DNA from 3 places in the Exiguobacterium sp. s46 genome. Region 2 is predicted to be linked to each of the others. Evidence: riboswitches for the same ligand, from Rfam matches in the RefSeq annotation. Region 2 holds a riboswitch; each other region holds the start of a gene.
The links. Region 2 has a riboswitch for S-adenosylmethionine ahead of KNQ08_RS11170 (alpha/beta hydrolase). Riboswitches for the same ligand answer to the same signal wherever they lie in the genome.
Positions count from the first base shown of each region.

Region 1: another riboswitch for S-adenosylmethionine. It lies ahead of KNQ08_RS13690 (LLM class flavin-dependent oxidoreductase); the one in region 2 lies ahead of KNQ08_RS11170 (alpha/beta hydrolase).
Region 3: another riboswitch for S-adenosylmethionine. It lies ahead of KNQ08_RS09255 (methionine ABC transporter ATP-binding protein); the one in region 2 lies ahead of KNQ08_RS11170 (alpha/beta hydrolase).

Region 1 is NZ_JACSMY010000003.1:89,483-99,501, reverse strand. It holds gene tnpB (IS200/IS605 family element RNA-guided endonuclease TnpB) at 1-297, opposite strand, end outside; partial or broken gene tnpA (IS200/IS605 family transposase) at 314-739, opposite strand; gene KNQ08_RS13700 (SRPBCC family protein) at 875-1,342, opposite strand; gene KNQ08_RS13695 (ATP-grasp domain-containing protein) at 1,419-2,366, opposite strand; gene KNQ08_RS13690 (LLM class flavin-dependent oxidoreductase) at 2,363-3,421, opposite strand; SAM riboswitch class I at 3,496-3,598, opposite strand; gene KNQ08_RS13685 (DUF975 family protein) at 3,712-4,350, opposite strand; gene KNQ08_RS13680 (DUF2325 domain-containing protein) at 4,414-5,682, opposite strand; gene KNQ08_RS13675 (DUF817 domain-containing protein) at 5,758-6,555, opposite strand; gene KNQ08_RS13670 (YczE/YyaS/YitT family protein) at 6,708-7,373, shown strand; gene KNQ08_RS13665 (MarR family winged helix-turn-helix transcriptional regulator) at 7,528-7,983, shown strand; gene KNQ08_RS13660 (nitroreductase family protein) at 7,985-8,620, shown strand; gene KNQ08_RS13655 (nitroreductase family protein) at 8,672-9,307, shown strand; gene KNQ08_RS13650 (NAD(P)/FAD-dependent oxidoreductase) at 9,384-10,019, shown strand, end outside.
Region 2 is NZ_JACSMY010000001.1:2,166,324-2,176,342, reverse strand. It holds gene glpX (class II fructose-bisphosphatase) at 1-584, shown strand, start outside; gene KNQ08_RS11200 (SDR family NAD(P)-dependent oxidoreductase) at 858-1,625, opposite strand; gene KNQ08_RS11195 (C40 family peptidase) at 1,697-2,374, opposite strand; gene rho (transcription termination factor Rho) at 2,730-4,103, shown strand; gene KNQ08_RS11185 (type B 50S ribosomal protein L31) at 4,195-4,440, shown strand; gene KNQ08_RS11180 (DedA family protein) at 4,477-5,127, opposite strand; gene KNQ08_RS11175 (thymidine kinase) at 5,311-5,925, shown strand; gene KNQ08_RS11170 (alpha/beta hydrolase) at 5,998-6,756, opposite strand; SAM riboswitch class I at 6,824-6,925, opposite strand; SAM riboswitch class I at 7,175-7,278, shown strand; gene KNQ08_RS11165 (methionine ABC transporter ATP-binding protein) at 7,365-8,393, shown strand; gene KNQ08_RS11160 (methionine ABC transporter permease) at 8,383-9,033, shown strand; gene KNQ08_RS11155 (MetQ/NlpA family ABC transporter substrate-binding protein) at 9,053-9,871, shown strand; gene KNQ08_RS11150 (M20 family metallopeptidase) at 9,894-10,019, shown strand, end outside.
Region 3 is NZ_JACSMY010000001.1:1,764,752-1,774,770, reverse strand. It holds gene KNQ08_RS09265 (PLP-dependent cysteine synthase family protein) at 1-537, shown strand, start outside; gene KNQ08_RS09260 (bifunctional cystathionine gamma-lyase/homocysteine desulfhydrase) at 530-1,696, shown strand; SAM riboswitch class I at 1,754-1,858, shown strand; gene KNQ08_RS09255 (methionine ABC transporter ATP-binding protein) at 1,937-2,959, shown strand; gene KNQ08_RS09250 (methionine ABC transporter permease) at 2,956-3,621, shown strand; gene KNQ08_RS09245 (MetQ/NlpA family ABC transporter substrate-binding protein) at 3,654-4,487, shown strand; gene KNQ08_RS09240 (MDR family MFS transporter) at 4,567-5,817, shown strand; gene sufC (Fe-S cluster assembly ATPase SufC) at 5,951-6,736, shown strand; gene sufD (Fe-S cluster assembly protein SufD) at 6,755-8,032, shown strand; gene KNQ08_RS09225 (cysteine desulfurase) at 8,034-9,257, shown strand; gene sufU (Fe-S cluster assembly sulfur transfer protein SufU) at 9,247-9,681, shown strand; gene sufB (Fe-S cluster assembly protein SufB) at 9,718-10,019, shown strand, end outside.

The DNA of each region.
Region 1 (10,019 bases), on a different contig from region 2:
CTTGGGGAACCCAACAGACTTATCCCGAAAAAAGTTCTGGTATGCCTTATTCAAGTCCATCTGAGCGTTCGCTAGGGAAAGACTATCGACTTCTTTTAGGAAAGGGAATTCAGGTTTGTACTTTGCTGGGGTTGGGAGCTTCTGCTTCACGTCAGGGTCGAGCTTAGACTCTTTATACAATCGGATACGCTCTTCGAGCATCTTATTGTAAACGAAACGGACACAACCGAACGTCTTCACGAAATACTCTTGTTGGAACTTCGTCGGATAAAGTCGAAACTTGTACGCCTTCAGCAAGGAAATCACTCCTCTCCTTTTTTTCGATGTAGTGTCTGATGACATCGATCGTCGCATTTCCGGTCCTCACTAGACAATAACTTCGGGACCAAAACATTTCTTTTCAAAGTTGTGTTTTGACATGTGGAAAATCGTGGTTGATCAATCGACTGCTGGTACTCTTATAAGCGTTCAGAAACTTGGACATTTCCGCGTTTGGGTGCGCTTTAAACAACACATCGATATAATCGTTGTCATGGTTCCACTCGATCAGTGTAATACGATATGACGTGCCTATTCGTTCGAACATCTGTCTCGCAAACGTCGAGATGGCGTCATCAATCACTTGTCTCCTGTATTTCACTACGAGGATAAGATCGTAATTCAGAAGAAAGACTGAATGCTTATCTGTGTTAAATTTTGTTTGTGTATCAATTCCTTTTATTGGTTGCACTGATTTCATCAAATGATTATAGTCTTATCGAAACGGGTGATTCATCTCCTACCTACGCTACACTTAGAGGTGGGAGTATTCTCGCCTGATTTTGATAAATCGTATACGAAGCGACAGGATACAAAAACGCGGGAATCCGTTTTTTCATGCGTTATTCTTCTTTTGTTTCGCCGCTTCTTCTTCGACACGTTGCAACAGCCCATGAACGATTTTCTCATTCTCTCGCTCTCCTCCAAGCGACAACAGACTCTTTCCAACAAAGTTCGCTCCCTCATTTTTTCCCGTATAGATCAACAGACAACGGTCATGGTCGATCGGTTTAAGTGTAAACGTCATCTCGATCTTGAATATTTTAGCCAATGTGAATCCAATCGTATTTTGTTTGAAGTCAGGCTCGTTCGTATAGGCTAAATCGGTCACGATATAGGTTTCAAGTCGATTACCCTGCATGTATGTTTGACGATACGTCGAACCGACGACACCCGGTTTTCGTTCAATCACCTCGTGCTGGACGACGTTTGGAATCAAACGCTGCAATCGCGTGTGATCAAACAAGTGCCATGCTTCCTCAATCGGAATATCGAGCTGTCGTTCTTCTCTCCACGTAATCATAGATCCGCCCCCTTTTCTATACAAATACCCTGTCATCCGGTCTTGTAACGTCCGGTGACAGGGCGAGAGCAGATTCTTATTTTACTGTGCTTGTTTCAAGGGCTGCACCGAGGAACTTCGCTAGTTCGAGCATACCGTAGCGTCCTGCAGCTGCCTCGGCATCCGAATTATAGTTCGTATTCGTATTGACGTCATACGTATAGATCGTACCTGACGCATCCTTAATGAACTCGATGCCTGCGACCGCGATTTGGTTCGCTTGGAGGAATGCTTCATACTTTTGGATGATCGGGTCATCGAAGCCTTCAACGATTTGGAACTTCATCGGTGTTTGCGGTGCTTCTTCACCGACTGGGCAGAACAAGTCGTCGATCACGCATGCATCCGCTGGGCAAAGCTCGAACCCTTCTGATGTATCGACTCGAACCGCGTAGACGAACTTTCCACCTACGAACTCACAACGTGTGATGTACGGTTCTGGTGCTTGAATATACTCTTGAATCAACGTGATGCCATCGACTGGTTCGTCGAATGTCGGACCGTCGAGATAAGCTTCAAGTGCTTCAATCGAGTGGAACAGCTGGACGCCGAGACCTTTTCCGGCACGGTTGTGTTTCGTGATGAATGACGAAACACCGATTTCTTTTGCTGCTTGTACGATTTGATCACGTCCGACGGCAGCCGTCGTCTTCGGTACACGAATCCCAGCCTTCCGCAACGCCGTATATTGATTGACTTTGCTGACTTCAAGACGGAGCGCACGCGTTCCGTTAAAGACGGTCCGGTCATGCTCTTCTAACCAAGCGAGGACCCCTTCCGTCAACTCCGGCGCGTAACGATGTCCCCGCGTATGCGAAGAAGCACTCATCCGGCTGTAAAAGACGCCTTCTGGCGGCAGTTCATCCAGCGGAACGATTCCTTCATTCAAGTGCCACTGTTCATACGGTAATTCGAGTTCTTCGAGACGTTTGATGAGATGGTCCGTCCATTCTTGGTTTTCGTGGAGAATATGAATTTTTGTCATGATTGTTGACCTACCTTTCGTTTCGCTTCGACCAGTGGCATTACGTCACGAGCAAAGCGTTCCATTTCTTCAAGTTGTGGTGAGAATTGTAACAAAAGTAACGTGACACCGACGGCTTCGAACGCTAGAATCCGTTCAGCGATTTGTTCTGGTGTCCCGATTAAATTCGGACGTAGACCACGGTTCGAGACAGAATAATCGTTCCGCTCGACCTGTTGCTCCAGTTGCGATTTACTAATGAAATCCTGATAACCGGCATAACCGGCGCTGTCTTCCTTGACGTCCGTGATCCGTTGCCATTCAAGAAGTGCTTCTTCTTCCGTATCCCGACAAATGATGTAGGCAGCAAGACCGAAGCTTTCGAGCGGCTTTTGTCCCGTCGCTTCCCGGCGTACTTTCATGTCGTCGATTTTATGGGCTACTTCTTCAACAGTGCCCCCGTGCATGACATAAGCGTCACAGTGTTCGACGATCGTTCGCTTTCCAGCTTCACTCTCTCCACCAGCGTAGAGCTTGATGCCTGGACGCTGGACTGGCTTCGGATGGAGTTCTGCTTGCTCGATCGTGTAGTGATGACCGGAGAAGCTATACGGTGACGCATCTGCCCACAGTCCCTTCATGACCGTGACGAACTCTTCCGTCCGAGCATAGCGTTCATCGTGCGCTGTGAAGATACCGTTGTATTGTTTCGCTTCCTCTGCCCACCACGCTGAAACGACGTTGAGCGTAAAGCGTCCACCACTCAACTGATCGATGTTTGCCGCCATCTTCGCCGTCGTCGCTGGATTATGGAACCCGGGACGAACCGCTGTCATGATCTCAAGGCGTTCTGTCGTTGCAGCAATCGCTGCTGCCGTCGTCCATGCCTCAAGACTCGGTTCCTTAATGCCTTTGATATCATTCAAGTTCAATTCCGCAATCAACGTCGTCGAGAACCCGATTCGTTCTGCTGTTTGTGCGACTTGTTTCGCATAATCGAAGGTCGGTGGCATCTGTTCATCCTCGACGTTACGTAACCATCCCCCAAAAATCGGTAACCAAAAACCATACTCCACTCCATCGTCCCCCTTATCATAAAAAAACGCTCTTTTCGAAGTTCGAAAAGAGCGACGGTATCTTGTCCTGTCCGCTCTTATCTTCGGAAGGTATCCCTTCCTGGAAGTAGCACCTTCCGCCGTAGCGGGGTTGCTGAAGTGTCTTCGGGCCAGTCCCTCGACTTCTCTAGATAAGATGTGTTGCATTCATCGTACAAAATTCACTGAACTAAAGCAACCATTAAACCGTCTTTTCCAATCGGAATTATTTCACGCATAAAAAAATCCCGACGTCGTGTCGGGATTCGGTATTAATATGGTGCGACGAAATCTGATGTTGGCTCTGGCGCTTGTTCACCACGCACACGATCATAGAATTTTGCCATTGTGACGCTGAAGTATGGTCCAACCCATAAGACAGCAAGACCAAGTGTAACGATCACGAGTAATGCCCAACCAATGAATGATAGGAAGAGTAAGAATGCTTCCATTTTATGACCATCCATGAGTTGACGTGAACGTGTGATGGCCTCGAAGATACCGACCGATGGTTCATCTCGAAGGATGTAGAACGTCAACAGGTAAGAGAACGACTTGATGATCCCTGGAATGATCAAGAGTAATGTCCATAAGAATAAGAAGACCGCTTGCACAATCGAGACGCCGATGACTTTGCCGAAGATTTTATACGGCTCGAACAAATCAGCTACTTTGACTTCTTCATTGCGTGCGAACGACATCGCGACCCACGTCCAACCCGCTGCGATTGGGATCAATAAAATCGAAAGAATGATACTGACCGCACTCATCGCATTTAGATCTTCGTTAGGATCTGGTCCGATGAACGTCGGAACGCTCTGGATGATAGAAAACAGTACGAACATGAGGATGGCAAATCCCCAACGACCGCTGAGCGACTCCTTCGCTGCTTTTTTTAATTGAGATGACATGAGTAAGGTCCTCCTTGAAAAATAAGTTCTCACCTTACTTTACGGTCGAATTCTTCTAATGTTTCACTCTTTTTTCAATAATTTCCCGTCTCGTTGCTGGTTGAGCCAAGCACGCTCAAGTTGTCGTTCACACGCCGTGTATAACGATCGTCGACCGTCGAGCCGTTCCATCGCGAATGGAATACCATGCTTTTTTGCCTGCGCGATGACATGTGCACTCGCTGCATGAGAAACGCGACTCGTCACGACGACGATCGCGTCCGTCTTTTTGGCGAGACAGGCAATCTTTTTCGCGGACTGTGCGTCCCCTGCAAGATGAATCAATTCGATTCCCGTCGGCGCAAAGAACTCGCGATAGACAGCGGTCTGTTGTTCATTTCCGACGATGACGAGACGCATTCCTGTGAAGCGCGTGAAATCAAGTGGTGTCTTATCAACGAAATCCATCAATTGTCCAGGTACGGCTGTCGTCACGATCGGTTCAATCGTTCGCTCTTTTGGCATACGGACGCGACGCTGTGCTTTTTTAGCTTTCGGAACCGGTTGTCGTTTCATTTTTCGTGCATACCGATTTGACTTTTTCGTTGTCACAGACGTCTTCACTACCGGTTGCTCTACCTCTGATGGGCGGTTAGATGATGCGTTGACGATCGGCTCTTTATACGTGAATGGATGCTTCCAAGCAATCGTCAGTGTATCCTTCCGTTCCCGCCACATGACGAGATCGACGAGTTGACCTGCTTCTAGTCGGAAATAGCGCATGTCTTCTACCGGAACGACATAATAGAACGATCTGCCCGACTCATCTTGCAGTGGACCATTCACCGTTTCCTCAATGATTCCATGCGCCTTGACGATTGCTTGTTCAAACACGACACGTTCTGGATTCTCTCTCATTCGCTCCGTCGAGACGACGGCTTCGATACGGCATATCGTTTTTTGATCATCCTGACGATCGACACGGACACGGACTTCCATGCCGTGCTCGAGATTCCAATCGCGGACGTCTCGTTCAGAAATATGACTGCCCGACCATTCTAGTAAAGTACCACCTTTTAACCCCCGCTGAAACGTATAGGCATAACGTTGCTTGCGTACTGGCTCGATCGGTACTTGCGGTGGCATGACGATAGTCTGTTTCTCTAACTCCATCACTTCATCGATGACCGGTGTTTCTTGAACGTCGCGCGGTGCATAATACGCTGACATTTTGACCCATTCATCGATTCCGTTCACTTCGTCGAGCCAGAGTTGCCAATCTTCATACTGCTCCACGACCGCTAATTTCATCTGTACCAATTCAGTTGCTCGTTCCAACACCTGTTGCATCATCCGTAACCACTTCCTTTGCGTTTTTTTCACTATAGCAACGAAAAAACGCGGAAGTAGTGCAAAAAAATAGCCTGGTCATTTTTTTGTTTGGGTACGTTGTTGAATTTCCACAGCCGGATCCTGACGCTTGTATTTCGCGACGATGACGATCAAAACCGTGATGATCACAAGCAGGAACCAAGAAGACAATTTTCCAAGATCAACGACTGCCCAGCCTCCTTCCTGATGCGGATAGACCCAGCCTTTAAAGAACGTTACGATGTTCTCCGCGATCCAAATGAAAAAGGCAATCAGTAAAAAGGACAGGACGAGCGGCATCCGGTAAATCGTCTGCTCGATCGTAAAATGAACCCATGACTTATAGAAAACGAGGACGACGAGAACCATCAATAGACAGCGTGCATCGAAGATCCAGTGGTGGGTGAAGAAGTTGAGATAGACGAGACTACCGACGCTGATCGCAAGCCACGGGGGAGGAAATGCTATGAATCGTAAATGAAATCGCCGAAAAGCCTGGCAGACATAACTCGCGACGCTTGCGTACATGAATCCTGCATACAATGGAACACCAGCCACTTTCGTCAAAGCGTCTTCCGGATAACTCCAAGACCCGACGTTCACTTTGAACAGTTCAAGTACTAGACCGATGACGTGAAACAATAAGATCAGTTTGAATTCCTCCATCGTTTCATACCGCGTGACGAGTAAGACGATTTGGACGAGAATACACCATAGCAACAGGAGATCATATCGAGCAACCGGTTCAGTAGGAAGATAACGTGAAAGAGCAAGCGCTGCGAAAATCATCACGGGAAAGACGCAACAGATGGCTTCTATATATGTAAAACGAATCAGGTGCCGGATCGCTTTCATTCGGTCATCTCCTTTTTTCTTCAGTATACGTGTCTCAATCCTCCTTCCCCTCCTTCTTAAGATGGAAAAAACGGAAAATTTCGTCTTTCTTCTTCCACTTTCCTCATGATACAGTTAACGAATCAATTATTTTAAGAAATGAGGTGCCAGACATGACGCGTCATCGCGCTTCCTGGTTGTTACGCGCTACGTTAAAGTGGGGACTCTTCCTGCTTGGTTTATTTTTACTCGCTCTTGGCTCATCGATGATGATCACGGCTGAACTCGGTGTCTCGACGTGGGATGTATTGCATCTTGGTCTCCAAAAGAAGACGCCACTATCCGTCGGAACGATCATCTTACTTGTTGGTCTATTACTCGTTTTCGTTAAGTACGCATTAGACCGCGTCACACCGCAAATCGGAACGCTCGTCAATGCAATTTTCGTCGGTGTCTTCATGAATCTTGTGCTTGGTTCTCATCTCTTACCTTCTTTTGAGTCGATTTGGTTGAATACACTCTGGCTGATTTTCGGTATCTTCATCATTGGGATGGGCGCTGGTCTGTATGTCGCTGTCGGATACGGGGCCGGTCCACGTGATGGGTTGACGCTGACACTTGCAGAGCGCTTCGGAACGTCAATTCGTCTGATGCGGACGATCATGGAAGTCACGGCATGCGGCATCGGTTGGTTGCTTGGGGGACCTGTTTTCTTCGGTACGATTCTCTCGATCTTCTTAATCGGACCGTTCCTGCAATTTTGGTTGTTCTATTTCCGCCGGATCATTGCAGCGATTGATGCAAAAGGAATTCCAGCGTCTGAACGCCAAATTAGCTAAGTCACCTGACTCGATATCATTCCGCGTGAATGATATCTTTTTTTATGTCAGAAGCAGATAAGTTGCGTCATCAAAATAAACACGTTATATTCGTTTACATATCAATCTTTGATACGTCAAAGGTTTCTTCGAACGAAGGGAAGGATGTGATGGATTGAGTATTTCCTGCACCGAAAAAGGACGTTTGATCTATGCACTCGTCTCCGTCAATAAGACGATTGCTCAAAAATTCGATCTCTGTACGGATGGTTTCAGTCAGACTCGAATGGACCTACTTGCTCAACTACAAGTCGATCAAACGATCAGTCAAAAAGAATTGCAAAAACGCGTCAATGTCGATCACGCGGCGGTGACCCGTCACCTCAAACACCTGGAATCGACAGGGATGATTGCTCGCGAGCGTTCAGCCGCTGACAATCGGGTGATTCTTGTTTCATTAACGGAACAAGGGGCGACGCGCATTGCACGATTACGCGAACAAAAAGATGAGTTCCTCGAGAACCTACTCGAAGGATTCTCTGCTGAAGAACAACGGACGTTAGCTGAGATGATTCAACGCATCGAAGCGAACGCCGACACATTACCTAAATTAAAAGAGGAGTCGATTTAATATGGCAACGCAAACTCAAACAGACTTCATGGAAATCGTCAAAGGACGCCGTTCGATCCGTAACTACGATACAGACGTGAAGATCTCAAAAGAAGAAATGACACAAATTCTTGAAGAAGCAACACTCGCACCTTCTTCTGTCAACATGCAACCATGGCGTTTCCTCGTCATCGATAGCGAAGAAGGCAAAGCAACGCTTGCACCACTCGCGAAATTCAACCAAGTCCAAGTCGAGACATCTTCTGCTGTCATCGCCGTCTTCGGTGACATGAACGCTGTTGATCAACTCGAGAACATCTACGATACAGCTGTCGCAAAAGGGCTCATGCCACAAGAAGTACGCGATCGCCAAGTACCAGCGATCCAAGGGATGTACAGCAGCGTATCAGCAAACGACTTGAAAGACAGCATCTTGATTGACTCGGGTCTCGTCTCGATGCAATTGATGCTCGTCGCTCGTGCACACGGTTATGATACAAACCCAATCGGTGGTTACGAGAAAGATCAAATCGCGGAAGCATTCGGTCTTGAAAAAGATCGTTATGTACCGGTCATGTTGCTATCGATCGGTAAAGCGGTGGACGCTGGATATCCATCAGTTCGCCTACCAATCAACGACATCGCAGACTGGAAATAAGTTTTTTACACTATAAAAAAAGAAAACACACACAAGGGAGATTGAATAATTATGACTACTCAAACAACAACGGACTTCATGGAAATCGTCAAAGGACGTCGCTCGATTCGTAACTACGACACGAACGTAAAAATTTCAAAAGAAGAAATGACACAAATCCTTGAAGAAGCAACACTTGCACCATCTTCAGTTAACATGCAACCATGGCGTTTCCTCGTCATCGATAGCGAAGAAGGTAAAGCGACACTCGCACCACTCGCAAAATTCAACCAAGTTCAAGTCGAGACATCTTCTGCTGTCATCGCTGTCTTCGGTGACATGAACGCGGTCGATAGCATCGAGACAATCTACGACATGGCTGTTGAAAAAGGTCTTATGCCACAAGAAGTACGTGATCGCCAAGTACCAGCCATCAAAGGTTTCTACCGTCCAGAAGACGTTGAAACATTACGTGATAGCATCTTGATTGACTCAGGTCTCGTTTCGATGCAATTGATGCTCGTTGCTCGTGCACACGGTTACGATACAAACCCAATCGGTGGTTACGAAAAAGATCAAATCGCAGAAGCATTCGGTCTTGAAAAAGAACGTTATCTTCCAGTCATGCTGCTTTCAATCGGTAAAGCAGTCGACGCAGGATACCCATCAGTTCGTCTACCAATCGCTGACATCGCAGAGTGGAAATAAGCGATCTCACCTAGTCCGGATTCCTTTCACAGGAATCCGGCTTTTTTGTATACTCAAAGAAAAGGAGGCGTCTGTGATGTATGATGTGACGATTATCGGAGCCGGTGTGGCAGGAATTTTCCTCGCCCATCAGCTCGTTGAAGATGGACAACGCGTCCTACTGCTCGATGCCGGAAAACCGATTCGCGAACGAACAGCAGAAGATGCGTATCTTGGATTCGCAGGGCTTGGCAAATCAGAAGGAAAGTTCAATTATGCGACGGGATTTGGCGGGGAACTCGTCTCAAAAATCGGTGAAGAGACGACACGACGACTGTTCGAAGAAGTCGATGATCTCTTATGTACATATGGTGGAGGTACAGTTGAGACCTATTCCACGTATTCCCCTACTGTAGCGTCTCGTGCCCGTCGCGCCGGTCTGCATACGGTCGAGACGACCGTCCGTCATTTAGGCACAGTACGGACCGCTGCCGTCTTCACGGCGTTTGAGGACGCCTTATTGCCACGACTCGATGCCCGGTTCGAAACGACCATCGAGCAGATCAAAAAATCAGAGCCGTTTACGATCAAAACAGCGGACGAGATCTTCGTCAGTCAACGAATTGTGTTCGCGACAGGTCGTTCAGGTGCAGACTTTACGTTGCAACAGTTAGCGACGCTTGGCGTCACCCCACAGCGGACCCGACTCGATCTCGGGGTGCGAATTGAGACG
Region 2 (10,019 bases):
AAGCGGCAGGACACATCAGTCTGGATGCGACGATCGAAGAAAACATCGCAGCAGTCGCGAAGGCGAAGAACAAAGAAATCGAAGACGTCGTCGTCTCGATCCTGGATCGTGAACGTCACGAAGAAATCATTCAACGGATTCGGGCAACAGGGGCACGGATTCGCTTGATTGGTGACGGTGACGTTGCTGGTGCGATTAATACGGCGTTCCCGCATACAGGGATTGATATCTTGCTCGGTTCAGGTGGTGCACCGGAAGGCGTTCTTGCTGCCGTTGCTTTGAAATGTCTCGGTGGTGAACTCCAAGGACGCTTGTTACCGGCAGACGATGCTGAGATCGAGCGTTGTAAGAAGATGGGTATCGAAGATCCGTCGAAGATCCTCATGATGGACGATCTCGTAGCAGGAGACGACTGTATCTTTGCTGCGACAGGCGTCACGGACAGCGAATTGATGAAAGGTGTCCAGTTCACGGCGCAGGGCGGTCAGACACACTCTGTCGTCATGCGTGCGAAATCAGGAACGGTTCGTTTTGTCGAGGGGATTCACTCGTTCAAGAAGAAACCGAAGCTTGTCATTAAGTAAAACAGGACGACTCCTCAAACAGGACGTCTGAATCCACACAAAAAGAGTTGGCGTTGCGGATGATCTCCGGAATGCCAACTCTTTTTTGATGTGTTTCTAGGAATCAAGACGTTCGTCCTCAACTCCTACAGGAAAAGGAAACGTGCTAACGTTTCCGTCAGGGTAAGGGAAGACCCGGCATTTCGCATAAGCTGCGAGATGTCGCGGCTTACCTCCCGCCTGAGGAAAGTGAGGATATGAACGTTGAGTGATAAATGAATCGTTATTTGACGATCACCGCGGACGCTGGACTTCTCCTGCTTGTCGGGTGACGTACCGACGCGGTAGAAAACGCGTCGAAAAGATATACCAGGCATTCCCGAAGCCAGGAACGATGAACGTTTTCCCCTTCATATAGCCGCGGTAGGCGATGCGCGCAACCGTCGGAGCATCCATGACACCAGGTCGCAAGAACAAGCGTGACTGTTCAAGATTTGCTGCCGATTCGAAACCGGTATGGGTCGCACCCGGACAGACAACGCTGACTTGAATCCCGTCTTCTGCGAGCTCTTCTGTCAAGCCTTCCGAGAAATGAAGGACATAGGCTTTCGTCGCGTAATAGACACTCAGCCATGGTCCGCCTTCAAATGCAGCCGTTGACGCGAGATGGACGATACGTCCTTTGATTCCGCGTGCCTTCATACGTGAGGCATAGACCTTCGTCACATGCGTCAATGCCTCGATGTTTAAAGCAATCATTCGAGACTCGTCTTCAAACGAGGTCTCAAGGAAGGAACCGAAAACGCCGATTCCAGCATTGTTGATGACGCAGTCGACCGGAATGTGTTCCGTTGCCCGAAACAGTGCCAGACGATGCGTCCGCTTCGTTAAGTCATACGGAAAGACGGTTGCCGTTCCCCCGAGTCGCTCGACATGGAACTTCGTTTCGAAGAGCGCTGTCGCATCGCGTCCGACGAGCAGGACGTGATCCCCTTGTCGTGCATGCAGATAAGCGAATTCACGACCAAGACCTCTTGAAGCACCTGTGATTAAGACATGCATCCTATTTCCTCCTTATGAATGAGATGAAAAAAAGCGATCGAGCCAATGCTCAACCGCTTTGAGATGATGAATTATAGGTAAGATCCTGCGCCGACAAGGCGTGAACCCCAGTACCCTGATTTGAAGCTTGAGTATTTAACGCCACCTGTTTCTGAGTTGACCATGCTTGACTTGCTTGTTGCGATCCCAACGTGCTGAATGCCGCTACCGTGTGAGAAGAAGACAAGATCTCCTGGTTGTACTTTTGAAACACTGACTTTCTTAGAAGAAGAATATTGTGAAGAAGACGTACGTGGCAATGTTTTACCAGCCGCTTTCTTGTACACGTAGCTTGTGAAACCAGAGCAGTCGAATCCACGAGTCGTCGTTCCGCCCCATACATAAGGTGTACCTTTATGTTTTGCTGCTTCGCTCAGGATTTTCGTCCGTTTAGAAGAAGAGCTCGTTGATTTTTTAGCGCTAGAAGATGATTTGTATGTCTTTGTGTACTGTGAGTAGACATAGCGTGTTTTACCGCCGTATGAGATTTTTGTCCAGCTGCCTGATTTGCCTTTGTATGTAAAGACTTGACCAGCGTTGACTTTCCCGACGATGCTTGCTTTCGTAGAAGGTGCTGTCCGAACACGAAGACCGTTGTCCGTGATCTTGACTTTCGTGACTGTCGCTGCTTCAACTTTACCTGTACCCACTGATGTAAAACCTGAAACCACTAAGGCTGCCGTCGCGATCGATGCTAGAAAACGTTTCATGTTAAGAATTCCTCCGTTTAAATGTAGTGTGTTGCGTCCGTAAGTTATATGATGAAATCATTAAGTGTGTGATTAAGCAGTCTACCTTACAACTGTGTAAGAATTTTGTCTGCAGGAATATCTTAGCACGAGCACACTTGAAAACGTTTTTTCAGTTAGAAGACAAAACAGATGCTTTTGTAACATAACTGAAATAATATCCTTGAATATTACAAAGTAAGAAACGCAGAGGATTGTTGACGACGAATTAAAAAAAATATGATACCTTTAGTTCACGAATAAAATTACATACCTCCTGATGTATGTATGGAAGTATGCTGAATGCAGTTGAATTTATAAAGAATAGGTGAAGAACATGCCAACAACTGATAAAAAAGATAAACCAGAACGCTCCTATACACTGGCTCAATTGAGCCAACTGACATTAAAAGAACTCTATGAAATCGCAAAGACGAAGAATGTCCCACAATACCGGGAAGCCCGTAAACGCGAGTTGATGTTCAAGATTTTAAAAGCACAGGCTGAATCGACTGGTCTTTATTTCCTCGAAGGGGTACTCGAAGTCATCCCTGGCAATCCACAAATGCAAAACGATGGTGGCTTTGGCTTCCTTCGTCCTATCAATTATTCCCAATCCTCTGAAGATATTTATATCGCAGCATCTCAAATCCGACGCTTTAATCTACGTAATGGTGATGTCGTCACAGGTAAAGTCCGTCCGCCGAAGGAAAACGAACGGTTCCAAGGATTACTTAGCGTGGAAGCCGTCAACGGTGAAGCACCGGATACAGCCCGTAACCGTCTATTCTTCCCGGCACTGACACCGATCTATCCGGATCGTCTAATGCGACTTGAGACAGAACCACGCCATCTATCCGTTCGTGTCATGGATATGATCGCACCGGTTGGGTTTGGTCAACGTGGTTTGATCGTCGCACCACCAAAAGCAGGGAAGACATCACTCCTCAAAGAAATCGCAAATTCGATTCAGGAGAATCATCCTGATGTCGAACTGATCATTCTCTTGATTGATGAGCGACCTGAGGAAGTAACAGATATTGAGCGCTCGGTTCCGGGAGCAGACGTTGTCAGCTCGACGTTTGACGAAACACCAGACAACCACGTCCGGATTTCTGAGCTTGTCCTCGAGCGGGCGATGCGACTCGTCGAACACAAGAAGGATGTCGTCATCTTGATGGATTCGATCACACGTCTAACACGGGCCTATAACTTAACGGTACCGCAAAGCGGTCGGACGCTCTCAGGGGGAATTGACCCGGCTGCGTTCCATAAGCCAAAACGGTTCTTTGGGGCAGCTCGAAACATCGAACACGGTGGTAGTTTAACGATTCTTGCGACAGCTCTCGTTGAGACAGGATCGCGCATGGATGACGTCATCTATGAGGAATTCAAAGGGACTGGTAACATGGAGTTGCATCTTGATCGTAAGTTGTCAGAGCGTCGGATTTTCCCAGCGATCGACATTCGGAAGTCCGGTACACGGAAGGAAGAACTGTTGCTTCCGAAAGAGCAACTCGATGCGCTTTGGACGATTCGTCGGACGATGAACGAGTCGAACGAATTCGTTGATACGTTCCTACGGAAGATTCGCGATACGAAAAATAATGAGGAATTTTTCGTCGAACTTGAGAAGGAAAAGAAGAAGGCGGTCCGACGCGCACCGGCAAAACCGCGTACCGTCAAGAAGGAAACGACGACTGAAAAATAACTATTGCGACGCGCAAAAAAATCGTTTAGTATAGGAAGGTAACTTACTCTGGCTCAGCAAATGAACCAGGGCGGAAGGAGAGAAATCAACCATGAAACAAGGAATTCACCCTAACTACAACAAAGTAGTATTTATGGATTCAACGACTGAGTACAAATTCTTAAGCGGTTCTACTCGTTCTTCGAACGAAACGATCACTTGGGAAGATGGTAACGAGTACCCACTCATCCGTGTGGATGTGTCTTCAGACTCGCACCCATTCTACACAGGTCGTCAAAAGTTCAACGCGGCAGATGGTCGTGTCGATCGCTTCAACAAAAAATACGGCCGCAAGTAATCACTTGTCGGTTCTTAAAAAAACAGCCTGCCTCCATTATGGAAGCAGGCTGTTTTTGTATAGACTGAATTGTGAACGATACGCGAGATACGTCTTCAAGACGAAGGAGAAGGCGATTCCACCGGCAATCCCGATTAAATACGGCATGACTTCCGGATGTGCCAAGATATAGTCCATGACTTTGTGGAACGAGAGGTGACGACCGACGAAGTAGCCGGCGCCTAAGAACACGCTGATCCAAATCAACGCACCTGTATACGCATAACTCGCAAACACGCGAAACGGCATTTTCGAGACACCTGCAAAAAAGGCAGAGAGCTGGCGGAGACCAGGTATGTAGTAACCGATGATCAAGACCGATTTTCCGTAACGACGAAATCCGGCTTCAGCGGAAAGAATATGTTTTTCTGAGATACGCATTTTCGGTCCGACGCGGTGTAGTAGTGGCATACCGAGTTTTAATCCGAGTAAATAGCTGATCGTCATCCCGATACAACTGCCGGCGTAAGCGGCGAGAATCGTACCGACGAGTGGTAGATTGCCTTGATGCATCCAAAAACCGGACAGGACGAGCAGGGTCTCATCAGGAACCGGCAATCCCACGATACCACCTGCGAGAAGGACGGAGAGACCAAGGGCACCATATTGGTGCAGGATGTCATGTAAGAGATGATGAATCGGGGACACCTTCTTTCGTGAGAGTCTTCTTCTTCAGTGTACAGGAAATAGGGGACGGTTGGAATGAAAGGACAAAAATTCTAGGTAAAGAAAAAATGAATTTTGATTTCCGGAAGTCAACCCTTTTTCTCGATACCGTTTCGGGCTATACTCGTTAAAGTGACTATTTTTAGAGGACGGTGTCGGACGATGATGCATGTAATAAATCAGTACGGCTGGATCGAAGTAATTTGTGGCAGTATGTTTTCCGGGAAATCGGAAGAGTTGATTCGTCGTGTCAGACGGGCGCAGTACGGCAAACTGCCCGTTCAAGTATTCAAGCCGGCAATCGACGACCGGTACCATGAAGAGCATGTCGTCTCTCATATCGGCAACTCCGTCGTGGCGATTCCGATGGCGACGAGTCGTGATCTCTACGCAGCAGTAGCAGAGGAAACACAAATCGTCGGAATCGATGAAGTTCAATTCTTTGATGATGAGATCGTACAAGTCATCGAAGCACTTGCACAAGACGGAAAACGCGTCATTTGTGCAGGCCTTGATCAAGATTTCCGGGCAGAGCCATTCGGCAAGATGCCGGAATTACTGGCGCGCGCAGAATTCGTAACGAAGCTGCAAGCCATCTGTCTTTCATGTGGTGATCCGGCTTCCCGGACACAACGGTTGATTGATGGAAAACCAGCGAACTACGATGATCCGATCATCCTAGTTGGCGCTTCAGAATCATATGAGCCACGGTGCCGCCATTGCCATGAGGTGCCTGGAAAACCGAAGCCGCTCCAATCGGTGCAGCACCAAGAAAATTAAAAAAGACGAACCGGTCGCGGTCGTCCTTTGATGTAACAGCTATTCGCTTCTAAGTGAATAGCTGTTTTTTTATTATCCCGTTTCCTGTGAGAACCGGCTTGAGCGTTCGATAAAACGGATCGTCTCACGAACGATCAAATCCTGATCATGATCGAGGGTCGCGACGTGGTACGAGTTCAGTAAACAGTAGCTTCGTTTATCATTCGTTCCGATGTGCTGATGCAGATAATCCGAGCTCGACGGCGGGACGACGTGATCGGTCGCCGAGTAGAGAATTAATGTCGGCAGAAGGATCGATCCGAGGCGTCCTTTCGTCTCATCCATCAGACGGACGAGTTCGAACGCACAACGACTTGGAACGAGGTCATAGATGATTTCGAAAGCAGACCGTTTGATGTCCGGTGCCCCTTCTGGTAAATACTCTGGACCGTCCTCGAACGAAAGTGCTTCGTAAGAAGGAACGGAAAGAGCAGCATTGATCGTAATGATGCCGGCAAACGGAATGCCGTCAGCGGCGAGCGACAGTGCAAGCGTCGCACCCATCGATTGACCGATGACGAAGACTTGATCGCATGTTTCTTGTAAACGTTCATAGCCGTCTTGCAGGCTTTGCTTCCAACATCGAGCAGTCGATTGTTCAAACTCGCGGACGTTCGTTCCATGTCCACGTAAGCGCGGGGCATAGACGGTAAAACCTTCAACAGCGAATGCCTCACCGACGTCCCGGACACTTTGCGGAGTGGCGTTAAAACCATGACAGATTAGAATGCCGATCGATCCACCTTGAAAATAAAACGCTTCAGCACCAGTCAATACAGGATAGTTCATCATTACTATTTTTCCTCCATTCATGAAAAAAACTCGTCGACGTCACTGCTTGGACGCCCACGAGTTTTTCACCGTATCATCCAAAGCCGCGCTTTGCTGGTCGGAGCACCTTACAGATTGCAGGTTGCCGTGAAGTCATAGAGCCAGGTCTCTCGTTCACTCTTGATAAATATCATATTGGAATTGTCGGAATAATCATTGAAGCGATGGTAGCACGACCAAAAATGACTTGTCAAATCTTTCTTGACGAATCATGATCCGTTGAGTAAGCTAACTCATAACTTGTTCATCCATCGATATGCGCCAAATGGATTATTTTTGCAAAGTTGGTTGACTTTTAAAGTTTCGACCCGTAATGTAAAAATTAGTTTTACGACATAAGCAACAACGCAACAACACACATACGAATTTCATACCGCAATACTTATCCAGAGAGGTGGAGGGACTGGCCCTACGAAACCTCGGCAACAGACTCATTATGAGCACTGTGCCAATTCCATCAGACAGATGTCTGAGAGATGAGTAGAGTGGATTCTGCCACTGTGCGGATCCAGGTCTCTTCTTGTTTCTCAAGAAGGGACCTTTTTTGTTGAATGAAGGGGGAAAACGGAATGATCGCATTTCATCAAGTCAAGAAAACGTACGTCACGAAAGATCAGACGATCGCAGCGCTCGACGGTGTCGACCTGACGATCGAAAAAGGCGAAATCTTTGGTGTCATCGGCTTTAGCGGTGCCGGAAAAAGTTCACTGCTCCGCTGTGTCAATCTATTAGAACGACCGACGTCAGGAACGGTGACGGTCGATGGAGAAGATTTAACGCAACTGTCTCCGAAAAAATTGCGCCAAGCAAAACAACGGATCGGGATGATCTTTCAGCACTTCAATCTATTGAATGCGAACACGGTCTTTACGAATGTCGCGAAACCACTCGTTCTCGCAGGCGTCAAGAAAGACGAAATTCGCCGCCGGGTGACGGAGTTACTCGAATTCGTCGATCTCGCGGACAAGGCGGATCATTATCCGGATCAATTGTCGGGTGGGCAGAAACAGCGCGTTGGTATCGCCCGGGCACTCGCGACGCAACCTTCCGTCCTCTTATGTGACGAAGCGACGTCAGCACTCGATCCCCAAACGACACATCATATTCTCCAGTTATTAAAACGGATCAATGCCGAGTACGGGATCACGATTCTCTTGATCACCCACGAGATGGGCGTCATTCGTGAAATTTGTGACCGGGTCGCCGTCATCGAAGCTGGAAAGTTGATCGAGTCAGGAACGGTCTTCGATGTCTTTTCGAATCCAAAGACCGAGACAGCGAAAAACTTCGTTCGCTCCGTCATGCACGACGAGATTCCAGCATCGATTCGCCAGTTGATCGAGTCCCGGAATGCACATCCGATCTATAAGATTCATTTCCTCGGACATCACACCGGGCAGCCGCTCTTATCGCAAGTTGCGAAACGCTTTGACGTCGATGTCAACATCTTGCACGGTAGCATCACGGAGTTGCAGGAGACACCGTTTGGCACTCTGCTCGTTGAACTGATCGGTGAGCCGGCTGAAGTAAAACGAGCGTTACACTACATCGATCAGGCACAGGTGACGGTCGAGGAGGTACTTGCCCATGCTAGTTAATTACAGTGATATCTGGACAGCATTTTTACAGACGATGACGATGGTATCCGTTTCGCTCTTATTCTCGACATTGATCGGCTTACCACTCGGGATCCTGCTTGTCGTCACGCGAAAAGGAGCATTGCTTGAAAATGTCCCGCTGTTCACGTTCTTCAACAGTATCGTCAATATTTTCCGCTCGATTCCGTTCATCATCTTACTCGTCGCGATCATCCCGTTGACGCGCTTGATCGTTCAGACATCGATCGGAACAGAAGCCGCCATCGTCCCGCTCGTCTTTTACGCTGCACCGTACATGGCGCGTCTGATCGAGAGTTCTTTACTCGAAGTCGATAAAGGCGTTCTTGAAGCAGCAGAAGCGATGGGCGCGACACCGTTTCAAACGATTTTCCGCTTCCTCCTGCCGGAAGCACTCGGTTCACTCATCCTGAACTTAACGATCGCGACGGTTGGCTTGATCGGGGCGTCAGCGATGGCAGGTGCGATTGGAGGCGGTGGTCTCGGTGACTTAGCGATCACCTATGGTTATCAACGATTCGACACGAAAGTCATGATCATCACGGTCGGGATTCTCGTCATCTTAGTCCAAGGCTTACAGACGACAGGCAACATCGTCGCACGAAAAATTAGAAGACATTAATCAAGGGAGCGATTCAGCCATGAAAAAAGCAGTAGCAATTGGAGCAACACTCACGACGATTTTATTTGCCGGGTGCGCAGCATCAGGAGAAGACGAAAAGACGATCAAGCTCGGTGTCAGCGGTTCAGACACACAAGTTTGGGATTATGTCGCGAAAAAAGCAGAGAAGGAAGGCATCAAAATCGAACTCGTCAAGTTCTCCGATTATGTCCAGCCGAACATGGCACTGGCTGAGGGTGAGATCGACGCCAATGCCTTCCAGACGATTTCCTACTTCAACGCTTTCAAGAAAGAACATAACTTGAAGCTATCGCCGATTGCGACGACTGTCATCGCACCGATGGGGATCTACTCGGATAAATACAAGGATGTCAAAGACATTCCAAATGGCGGAAAAATCGCTGTTCCGAACGAAGCGACGAACATGGGACGCGCCCTCTTGTTACTGCAAGAAGCAGGTCTGATCAAGCTACCGGACGACTTCGATGGTAACGGTTCGGTCGATAAGATCGTCGAGAATCCGAAAAAGCTGAAAATCGTTCCGATCGTCGCCGGGCAAACGCCACGCGTCTTACCGGACGTCGCGGCGTCGATCATCAACAATGGCATTGCCGTTGACGCTGGCTTCAACCCGATCAAGGACTCGATCGTCCATGAGAACGAGACAGCAAAACCATACATCAACATCATCGCGACACGGACGGAAGACAAGAACAAAAAAGAACTGAAAAAAATCGCATCGCTGTATCAACAAAAAGATGTCGCGGCCTTCATCAAAAAAGAATACAAAGGCAGTACGATCCCGACGTTCGTTCCACTAAGCGACATCGGCGAATAATTTCAAAAGGAGAGTGGATAGCATGACGACACCAGTACGCACGACATGGGTAGAGACGATTGAACAAGACATCGAACAAAAACGGGAATCGTACCTTGAGACGAGTCACCGAATTCATGCGACGCCGGAAATCGGCAACGAGGAATTC
Region 3 (10,019 bases), 400 kb from region 2:
GAACTCGGTCAGGAAATTCCGAACAGTTACGTTCCGTTACAATTTGAAAACGAAGAGAACCCAGTCACGTATCAGCGGACACTCGGTCCTGAGCTGATTGCGGACTTGCCGCACATCGACTGGTTCGTTGCCGGTTGTGGTTCAGGTGGTACGTTCGCCGGAACAGCGGACTTCTTAAAACAACGTCTCGGTACAAAAGCAGCAATCGTCGAACCGGAAGGCTCCGTCTTAAATGGTGGTCCAGCCGGTCCGCATAAGACAGAAGGCATTGGAACAGCAAAATGGCCAAGTCTCGTTCCGCGTGAACTCGTCGACGAGATTCATACGATTTCTGACCGCGATGCATTTGACGCGGTTCATACACTCGCTGCTCGCGAAGGATTACTCGTTGGTAGTTCAGCAGGTGCAGCGCTCGTTGCTGCGCTTGATATCGCAAAGCGTCACCCCGGCAGTACGATCGTCACCGTCTTCGCAGACAGTGCCGAACGCTACTTGAGCCAACAAATCTTTGAAAAGGTGGACGAAACTCATGCGTAAGAAGACAGCATTGATTCATGGAGGAACAGGTGTCGACCGGGCAACAGGAGCCGTCACACCTCCGATCTATCAAACAAGCACATACAAGCAGGATAAAATCGGTCAACTCAAGGACGGATATGAATATTCACGGACAGCGAACCCAACACGGACGAGCATCGAACGATTGATTGCGGATCTCGAAGGTGGCGCACGTGGTTTTGCGTTCGGTTCTGGGATGGCAGCGATCCATGCCGTCTTCCACTTGCTTGAGTCTGGCGACCACATCGTCATGACGGATGACGTCTACGGTGGTACGTTCCGCTTGATGCAACGCGTCTTACCGAAGTTCAACATCGAAGTGACATTCGTCGATACGACGGACCTTGCGGCGACGGAAGCAGCGATCCAAGACAACACGAAGATCGTCTACGTCGAAACACCGACGAACCCTTTGTTGAAAGTTACGGACATCGCAGCAATCGCAACGATCGCCAAGCGTCACGATCTTAAACTCGTCGTCGACAACACGTTCGCGACACCGTATCATCAACAACCACTCGCACTCGGTGCAGACATCGTCTTGCACAGTGCAACAAAATACATCGGCGGACACTCGGACGTCGTCGCTGGACTTGTCGTCGTCAAAGATGATGCGCTCGGCGAAGAGCTGCACTTCATCCAAAACTCGACAGGCGGCGTACTTGGACCGCAAGACAGCTTCTTGCTCGTCCGTGGTCTTCGTACACTCGGTATCCGGATGGATGCGATCGAAGAGACAGCACATGATCTCGTTGCGTTCCTACAAGCGCAAGACATCGTCTCAAACATCTTCTACCCGGGACTTGCATCGCATCCTGGTCACGACATCCAAGCGAAACAAGCGACTGGATTTGGTGGGATGATCAGCTTTGATGTCGGTTCAGCAGCGAACGCAGAAAAACTCGTCGAGGCGACACACTTCTTCACACTTGCTGAAAGTCTTGGTGCCGTCGAGAGTCTGATTTCCGTTCCGGCACGGATGACGCACGCGTCGATCCCAGCAGAACGTCGGGCAGAACTCGGCATCACGGACGGTCTCGTTCGGATTTCAGTTGGACTTGAAGACGCAGAAGATTTGAAAGAAGACTTAACACGTGCTTTCACGTTCCTCGAAAAAGTTTCTGAAAAAACTGTTTGACAACAAAAATAACCCCTGCTAATATTCAGAATATATTCTACAAACTTAATACCGAAACTCTTATCGAGAGTGGTGGAGGGACTGGCCCGATGAAACCCGGCAACCGCGGATCTAATCCGAAGTGGTGCTAATTCCAGCAGACAAAAGTCTGGGAGATGAGAGCAAATGGTTTTGTGTACTGAAAAGTGCGCGCGTTTGCTCTAAAACGCGCGCACTTTTTTTATTTTAGGAGGGACAGTTGTGATTCGTTTACAAGACGTAGGAAAGATTTATCGCTCAAAGCGCGGAGCGGTCGAAGCCGTCGCGAATGTCGATCTGACAATCGAGCGCGGTGAAATTTTTGGAATAATCGGTTATTCCGGAGCAGGGAAATCGACCCTGATCCGATTACTGAATATGCTCGAAGCACCAACGAGTGGTTCGATCCAAATCGATGGTGTTGAGATGACATCACTGAAACCAAAAGAATTACGAGGCGTCCGTAAGAATGTCTCGATGGTCTTTCAGCACTTCAACTTACTATGGTCACGGACGGTTGAAGAGAACATCATGTTCCCACTCGAGCTCGGTGGCTTCCCGAAAGCACACCGCAAGGAACGGGTCGCGGAACTGATCCAACTCGTTGGTTTGGACGGACGCGAAAAAGCCTATCCGTCACAATTATCGGGTGGTCAAAAACAACGTGTCGGTATCGCTCGGGCACTGGCATCGAACCCGGACGTTCTCTTATGTGACGAGGCAACAAGTGCACTCGATCCGAAGACGACGGATTCAATCCTTGAGTTACTCGTCGACATCAATGAAAAACTGAAACTGACGATCGTCTTGATCACACACGAGATGCACGTCATTCAAAAAATCTGTCACCGGGTCGCCGTCATGGAAGCCGGTAAAATCGTCGAGCAAGGACCGGTCGCAGAAGTCTTCCGTCATCCGAAGCAAGCGATGACGAAGGAGTTCGTCAAACAATTGACGTCGCCTTCGGAAAACGAGTTGACGTTCGCGAAACTACGCGAACGGTACCCAACCGGAAAAATCGTTCAGTTGACGTTCGTCGGATCGACAGCGGAAAGCCCGATCCTCGCGGAAGTCATGAAGGATTCACCGGTCCTGTTCAACATCATCGGCGGAAACGTCGGTCAATCACAGGAATGGGCACTCGGTACACTGTTCATTCAGTTGATCGGGGAAACAGAAGCAACACAAGCGGTCATCACGAAGCTTCAAGCCAGTGATGTTGAAGTGGAGGTGGATCACCGATGATTTCATTCTTTGACAACCTAGATTGGGACATGGTGTGGGAAGCGACAGGCAGTACCGTCTATATGACGGCAATCGCTGGGGTTTCGACATTCGTTCTCGGTTTGATCATTGGTTTACTATTGTATGCGACAAACGAAGAGTTATTGTTCAAGAATCGGGCGTTCTATTCAGTGTTGAGCTTGATCGTCAACGTCTTCCGTTCGATTCCGTTCATCATCTTACTGATCTTATTGATTCCATTTACGACAGCGATCGTCGGTTCGTTCCTCGGACCAACGGCAGCATTACCGGCACTGATTTTCGGTGCTGCACCATTTTACGGTCGGATGGTTGAACTCGCGTTACGCGAAGTCGATAAAGGTGTCATCGAGGCAGCTGAATCGATGGGGGCGACGAAGTTTCAAATCATCTATAAAGTCTTAATCCCGGAAGCGTTGCCTGCCATCGTTTCTGGTATCACGGTCACACTCGTCTCACTTGTCGGTTATACGGCAATGGCCGGAGTAGTCGGCGGAGGTGGACTTGGGGACATGGCCTTCATCGAAGGATTCCAGCGTTCTCAAAACGATGTCATCGTCATTGCGACACTCTTAATCTTAGCGATCGTCTTCGTCATCCAAATCATTGGTGACTTGCTGATCCGAGCAATCGATAAACGTTAATTCAAAACTTAATCATATTGGAGGAATCATTCATGAAAGTTTGGAAAAAATTCGTAGGTACTGCCGCTGTATCCGTTTTAGCAATCAGCCTTGCTGCATGTGGCGAAAAATCATCAGGATCAGGTAGCGACGACAAAACACTCGTCGTTGGTGCATCAAACGTACCGCACGCTGAGATTCTTGAGCACGTTAAAAAAGAATACGAAGCAAAAGGTTACAAGCTTGAAATCCAGAAGTTCCAAGATTACGTACTTCCGAATAAAGCACTCGCAGCGAAAGAAATCGATGCGAACTACTTCCAGCACGTACCGTATCTTGAGCAACAAGAGAAAGAAAACAAATCATATAAGTTCGCGAACGCAGGTGGCGTTCACGTTGAACCACTCGGTATCTACTCGAAGAAATACAAGTCACTCGATAAGTTACCAAACGGTGCAACGATCCTGACGAGCTCAAACGTCGCGGAACGCGGTCGTGTCTTGACGTTCCTTCAAAACGAAGGATTGATCAAACTCAAAGACGGTAAAACGACAGATGCACAACTCGGTGATATCGCGGAGAACCCGAAGAAACTCAAGTTCAAAACGAACATCGAAGCATCACTTCTTCCGCAAGCTTACAAAAACAATGAAGGCGACGCCGTCCTCATCAACACGAACTATGCGATCGATAACGGTCTGAACCCATTGAAAGACGCGATCGCTTCAGAAGATGAGTCTTCACCATACGTCAACATCATCGTTACACGTGATGGCGATGAAAAAGACAAGCGTGTTACAGCACTTCTTGACGTTCTGCACGAAAAGAAAAATCAAGATTGGATCCTCGACAAGTACAAAGGTGCTGTCGTTCCAGTCAGCAAATAAGTTCACCGAAGCCGGCATCCTTCCTATATAATGGAAGGATGCTTTTCATATGTCTGAAACAGGGGTTAGGGGGAATCATATGCAACGCATTCGTCAACTGCATCCGTTGACACTCGGGGTCTTGTTCGGGACGTTTTTCTCGCGTCTCGGAACGTTCATCACGATGCCGTTCTTCGCCATCTACATGACGACCGTCCTGAAGTTTGATCCGGTCGATGTCGGCTGGGTCCTCAGTATCTCAGCGATCGCCAGTCTCGTCATGAGCTTCATCGGTGGTACCTTGTCGGATCGGTATGGTCGCCGGGCGATGATGCTTGCCGGAACGATCGGATTCGCGATCGTCTTCATCGCGCTAGCACAAGTCGAGACGTTCTGGGCGTTCTTTACGCTTAGTGCCTTGAACGGTGTCTGTCGCTCGATTTTTGAACCATCCGCCCGTGCCTTGATCAGTGATACGACGGACGAAGCGAACCGATTGTTCGTCTTCAATATCCGTTACGCGATGATCAACATCGCAGCAGCGATCGGACCGGGAATCGCTTTACTGCTGAGTGCGGGGAACACGTCCGCGACGTTTTACATCACGGCGTTCGTCTATATCGTGTACGGGGTGATGATCGGTATCTTATTCAAACGCCATCCGATCACCGAGACGCATGGTGGGAAAAAGGTCTCGTTCGGAGCAACGGTTCGTCTGTTGCGGACGGATATCGCCTTTACGCTGGCACTCGCCGGTATCATCTTCGGGGTCTTCGGCTACAGCCAGTTCAACTCGACCTTGCCACAGTTCTTGACGGAGACGTCACTCCTTGAAGGCGGGAAGACACTCTATGCGATCTTAATCACGATCAATGCGATCACCGTCTTGATCGTTCAATATCCGATCATGAAGTTTGGTGTCAAGACGTCACCACTCGTCTCGATCACGACCGGGATTGCGACTGTTGCGATCGGATTGTTCGTCATGGGAAATGCGAACGCGATCTGGTTGATGATCGTCGCGATGTTCATCTTCACGTGCGGGGAAGTCATGATGTTCACGATGACCGACATCTTGACCGATCGGTTTGCCAAACCAGAATTACGGGGCAGTTATTTCGGGGCGATGGGCTTGACGTCGATCGGACAATCAATCGGTCCGATCGCCGGAGGGCATTTGTTAAGTTTATATGGAGCGGACCGTCCGTTACCGATTTTCGGGATATTAGCGGGCTTGACATTATTCGGAATACCACTGCTCTTACTGTCACAACGGATTCATCGGGCTTCGACGATCGAGGAACTCGAGGAACCGGTGAAACTTTCGAATGATTCTCAACAAAACGCATGATTTTGAGAAAAATCAACGAGCGATGACGCTTGAATAATACGCGATGTTTCTTTAAGATTAGAATGATACTAAATTAGTAACGCTCGTGTTCTGAATCGTCAGTCACGAAATGAATAGATGGAGGGATTCTAACATGAAGGCTTCACACTTGAAGATTGAAGATCTACACGTCGCGATCGACGGCAAGGAAATCTTGAAAGGCGTCAACTTGGAAATCAAAGGCGGGGAAATCCACGCGGTCATGGGACCAAACGGGACAGGTAAATCAACACTCGCATCAGCATTGATGGGTCACCCATCGTACGAAGTGACATCTGGTTCAGTCACACTCGACGGCGAAGACGTCCTCGACATGGAAGTCGATGAGCGCGCACAAGCGGGTATGTTCCTCGCAATGCAGTACCCAAGCGAAATCAGTGGTGTCACGAACTCAGACTTCCTTCGTTCAGCGATCAACTCGCGTCGTGAAGAAGGCGATGAAATCTCACTCATGAAGTTCATCCGTGAGCTTGATTCACAAATGGGTCTTCTCGAGATGCCTTCAGAAATGGCACACCGTTACCTCAACGAAGGTTTCTCAGGTGGAGAAAAGAAACGTAACGAAATTCTTCAGATGATGATGCTTAAACCAGCGATCGCGATTCTTGATGAAATCGATTCAGGTCTTGATATCGATGCATTGAAAGTCGTCGCAAAAGGTGTCAACGAAATGCGTTCACCTGAATTCGGCTGCTTGATCATCACGCACTACCAACGTCTCTTGAACTATATCGAGCCAGACTTCATCCACATCATGATGGGCGGAAAAATCGTCATGTCTGGTGGCAAAGAACTCGCACACCGTCTCGAAGCAGAAGGTTATGACTGGGTTAAAAAAGAACTCGGCATCGAAGACGTCGAAATCGAAACAAAAGCGTAAGACGAGGGAGGAAGCATGATGACTGTAGAACTGAATCTTGCAGTAAATCGCGAGGCAGTGGCAGAACGTGCGACTCGCTTAGGGGAACCATCTTGGATGGTCGCAAAGCGTCAAGACGCGCTTGATCTTGCCCCAACGCTCGCATTGCCAAAAGTAGAAAAAATCAAGATCGAAGGCTGGAACTTCACAGAAGGTACGACGGAACTCGAAACCGTCACTGGTCTTTCTTCAGATATCGAAGCATTGATCGGCGAAAACCGTGATCACATGCTCGTCACGCGTAACGGACAACTCGTCCACGCGCAAAACAGTGAAGCGGCGAACGGCGTCATCTTCACGACGCTCGAAGACGCATTAAAACAACACCCAGAACTCGTCGAGAAGTACTTCATGACGGAAGGTGTTCAAGTTAACGAAGATCGTCTTGCGGCATTAAACGCAGCACTTCGTAACGGCGGTACGTTCCTTTATGTACCAAAAGGCGTTAAGCTTTCTGTACCGATGCAAGCGATCTACACGCTTGAGCAATCAGGCGCAGCGCTTTACCATCACGCAATCATCGTCGCAGACGCCGACAGCGAATTAACGTATATCGAAAACTTCGTCTCTTACGGTGACGAAGCGCATAACGTCAACGTCGTCACAGAAGTCTTCGTTGAAGACAACGCAAAAGTCCTCTTCGGTGGTGTCGATACGTTATCGAAAGGTGCCATCACGTATATGAACCGTCGTGGTGTCGTTAAACAAGGCGCGAAGCTCGAATGGGCACTCGGTCACATGAATGACGGTCACACGGTTACAGAAACAAAAACACACCTCGTCGGAAACGATTCGTTCTCAGATACGAAAGCCGTTACGGTCGGTCGTGGGGAGCAAAAACAAAACTTCAACGTCCGGACGGACCACTTCGGTAAAGGATCAGAAGGTTTCATCTTGATCCACGGTGTCCAAAAAGATTCAGCAACATCAATCTTCAACGGAACGTCGATGATCCATCACGGCGCTTCAAAATCAAACGGCGTTCAAACGGAACGTGTCCTCATGTTGTCTGAAAAGGCACGTGGTGATGCGAACCCAATCCTCTTGATCGATGAGGATGACGTCATGGCAGGACACGCGGCATCTGTCGGTCGTGTCGATGAACTACAACTCTACTACTTGATGAGCCGTGGCCTTTCACGGAAGGAAGCAGAACGCCTCGTCGTTCACGGATTCCTCCAGCCAGTCGTCTCGGAACTTGCGATTGACTCGGTGAAAGAACGTCTCGTTCAAGTCATCGAAGGGAAAGTAAACTAATATGGGAATCGATGCATCCATCCGCAATCAGTTTCCGATCCTCGACCAACAGGTCAACGACCGGAAACTCGTCTATCTCGATAGTGCGGCCTCTTCGCAGAAGCCGCTCGTCGTCATCAATGCGATTGACGACTACTATAAGACGATTCATTCGAATGTGCACCGTGGCGTCCATACGCTCGGAACACGAGCGACGGATGCGTACGAAGGTGCGCGTGAGAACGTTCGTCGTTTCATCCAGGCGCAACACCATGAAGAAATTATCTTTACCCGCGGCACGACGACGGCGATCAACATCGTCGCGTCTAGCTACGGCATGGAGCATGTCGAAGAAGGCGACGAGATCGTCGTCACGTACCTCGAACACCATGCGAATCTCATTCCGTGGCAACAAGTCGCTAAACGCAAAAAAGCGAAGTTAAAATACGTTGATTTGACAGCGGATGGTCGCGTGACGGTCGAAGCGGTCGAAGCACAACTGTCTGACCGGACGAAGATCGTCGCGATGGCACACGTCTCGAACGTTCTCGGTACAATCAATCCGATCAAAGAAGTCGCTCGTCTTGCGCACGCTCGTGGTGCCGTCATGGTCGTCGATGCTGCGCAAAGTGCACCGCACCAACGGATTAATGTCACGGATCTCGACTGTGACTTCCTCGCCTTCTCTGCACATAAGATGTGTGGTCCAACAGGCGTTGGTGTCCTCTACGGGAAAAAGGCATTACTCAATGCGATGGAACCGGTCGAGTTCGGTGGCGAGATGATTGATTACGTTGGTCTTGAAGAGTCGACGTTCAAACCATCGCCATACCGTTTCGAAGCGGGTACACCAATCATCGCTGGTGCCGTTGGTTTATCAGCAGCGATTGATTTCTTAGAAGAGATTGGTTTAGAGAACGTCGAAGCACACGAACGTGAACTCGCGCAGTACGCGATGGCACAAATGCGTGACATCGACGGACTAACGATTTACGGTCCGGAAGAACGCGTTGGGCTCGTCACGTTCAATCTCGGTGATGTCCATGCACATGACGTCGCAACCGTCCTGGATATGCAGGGAATCGCGGTTCGCGCCGGTCATCACTGTGCACAGCCCCTGATGCGTTGGCTCGGAGCGAGCTCGACGGCTCGCGCTAGCTTCTATCTCTACAACACGAAAGAAGAGGTTGACGCACTCGTGACAGGACTTCGCCAAACGAAGGAGTATTTCAGTCATGGATTTTAACAATCTCGATCACTTGTATCGTCAAGTGATCATGGATCACTATAAAACTCCCCGAAATCGCGGTGCGATCGAGGGGGGCGTCACGATCGACATGAACAATCCGACGTGCGGCGATACGATTCGTCTCCAGCTCGCGATTGAAGACGATGTCGTCCGTGATGCGAAATTTGACGGGGAGGGCTGTTCGATCAGCATGGCGTCTGCTTCAATGATGACGCAACTCGTCAAAGGTAAGACTATCGAAGAAGCCTTACGACTCGCGGATATCTTTTCGGACATGGTCCAAGGAAAAGACTATGACGACGAATCGTTCGACCTCGGGGACGTCGAGGCACTCTCGGGTGTCACGAAATTCCCGGCACGGATCAAATGTGCGACACTTGCCTGGAAGGCGCTCGAGCGCGGCGTAGAAGAAGGGAAGTAAACTTCGGTCACAAGCAAGTAAGAGGAGGAAATGAACATGGCAAAGAACATGCCGGAAATTGGCGATTATAAATATGGTTTCCACGATCGCGATATCTCGATCTTCCGTTCTGGACGCGGCTTGACGACTGAAGTCGTCGAAACGATCTCGAAAATGAAGGAAGAACCACAATGGATGCTTGATTTCCGTTTGAAATCACTCAAGATCTTCAACGAACAAGCGATGCCAGCGTGGGGTGGCGATCTCTCAGAATTGAACTTCGACGACATCACGTATTACGTCAAGCCGTCTGAACGGGCAGAGAAATCGTGGGATGAAGTACCAGAAGAAATCAAACG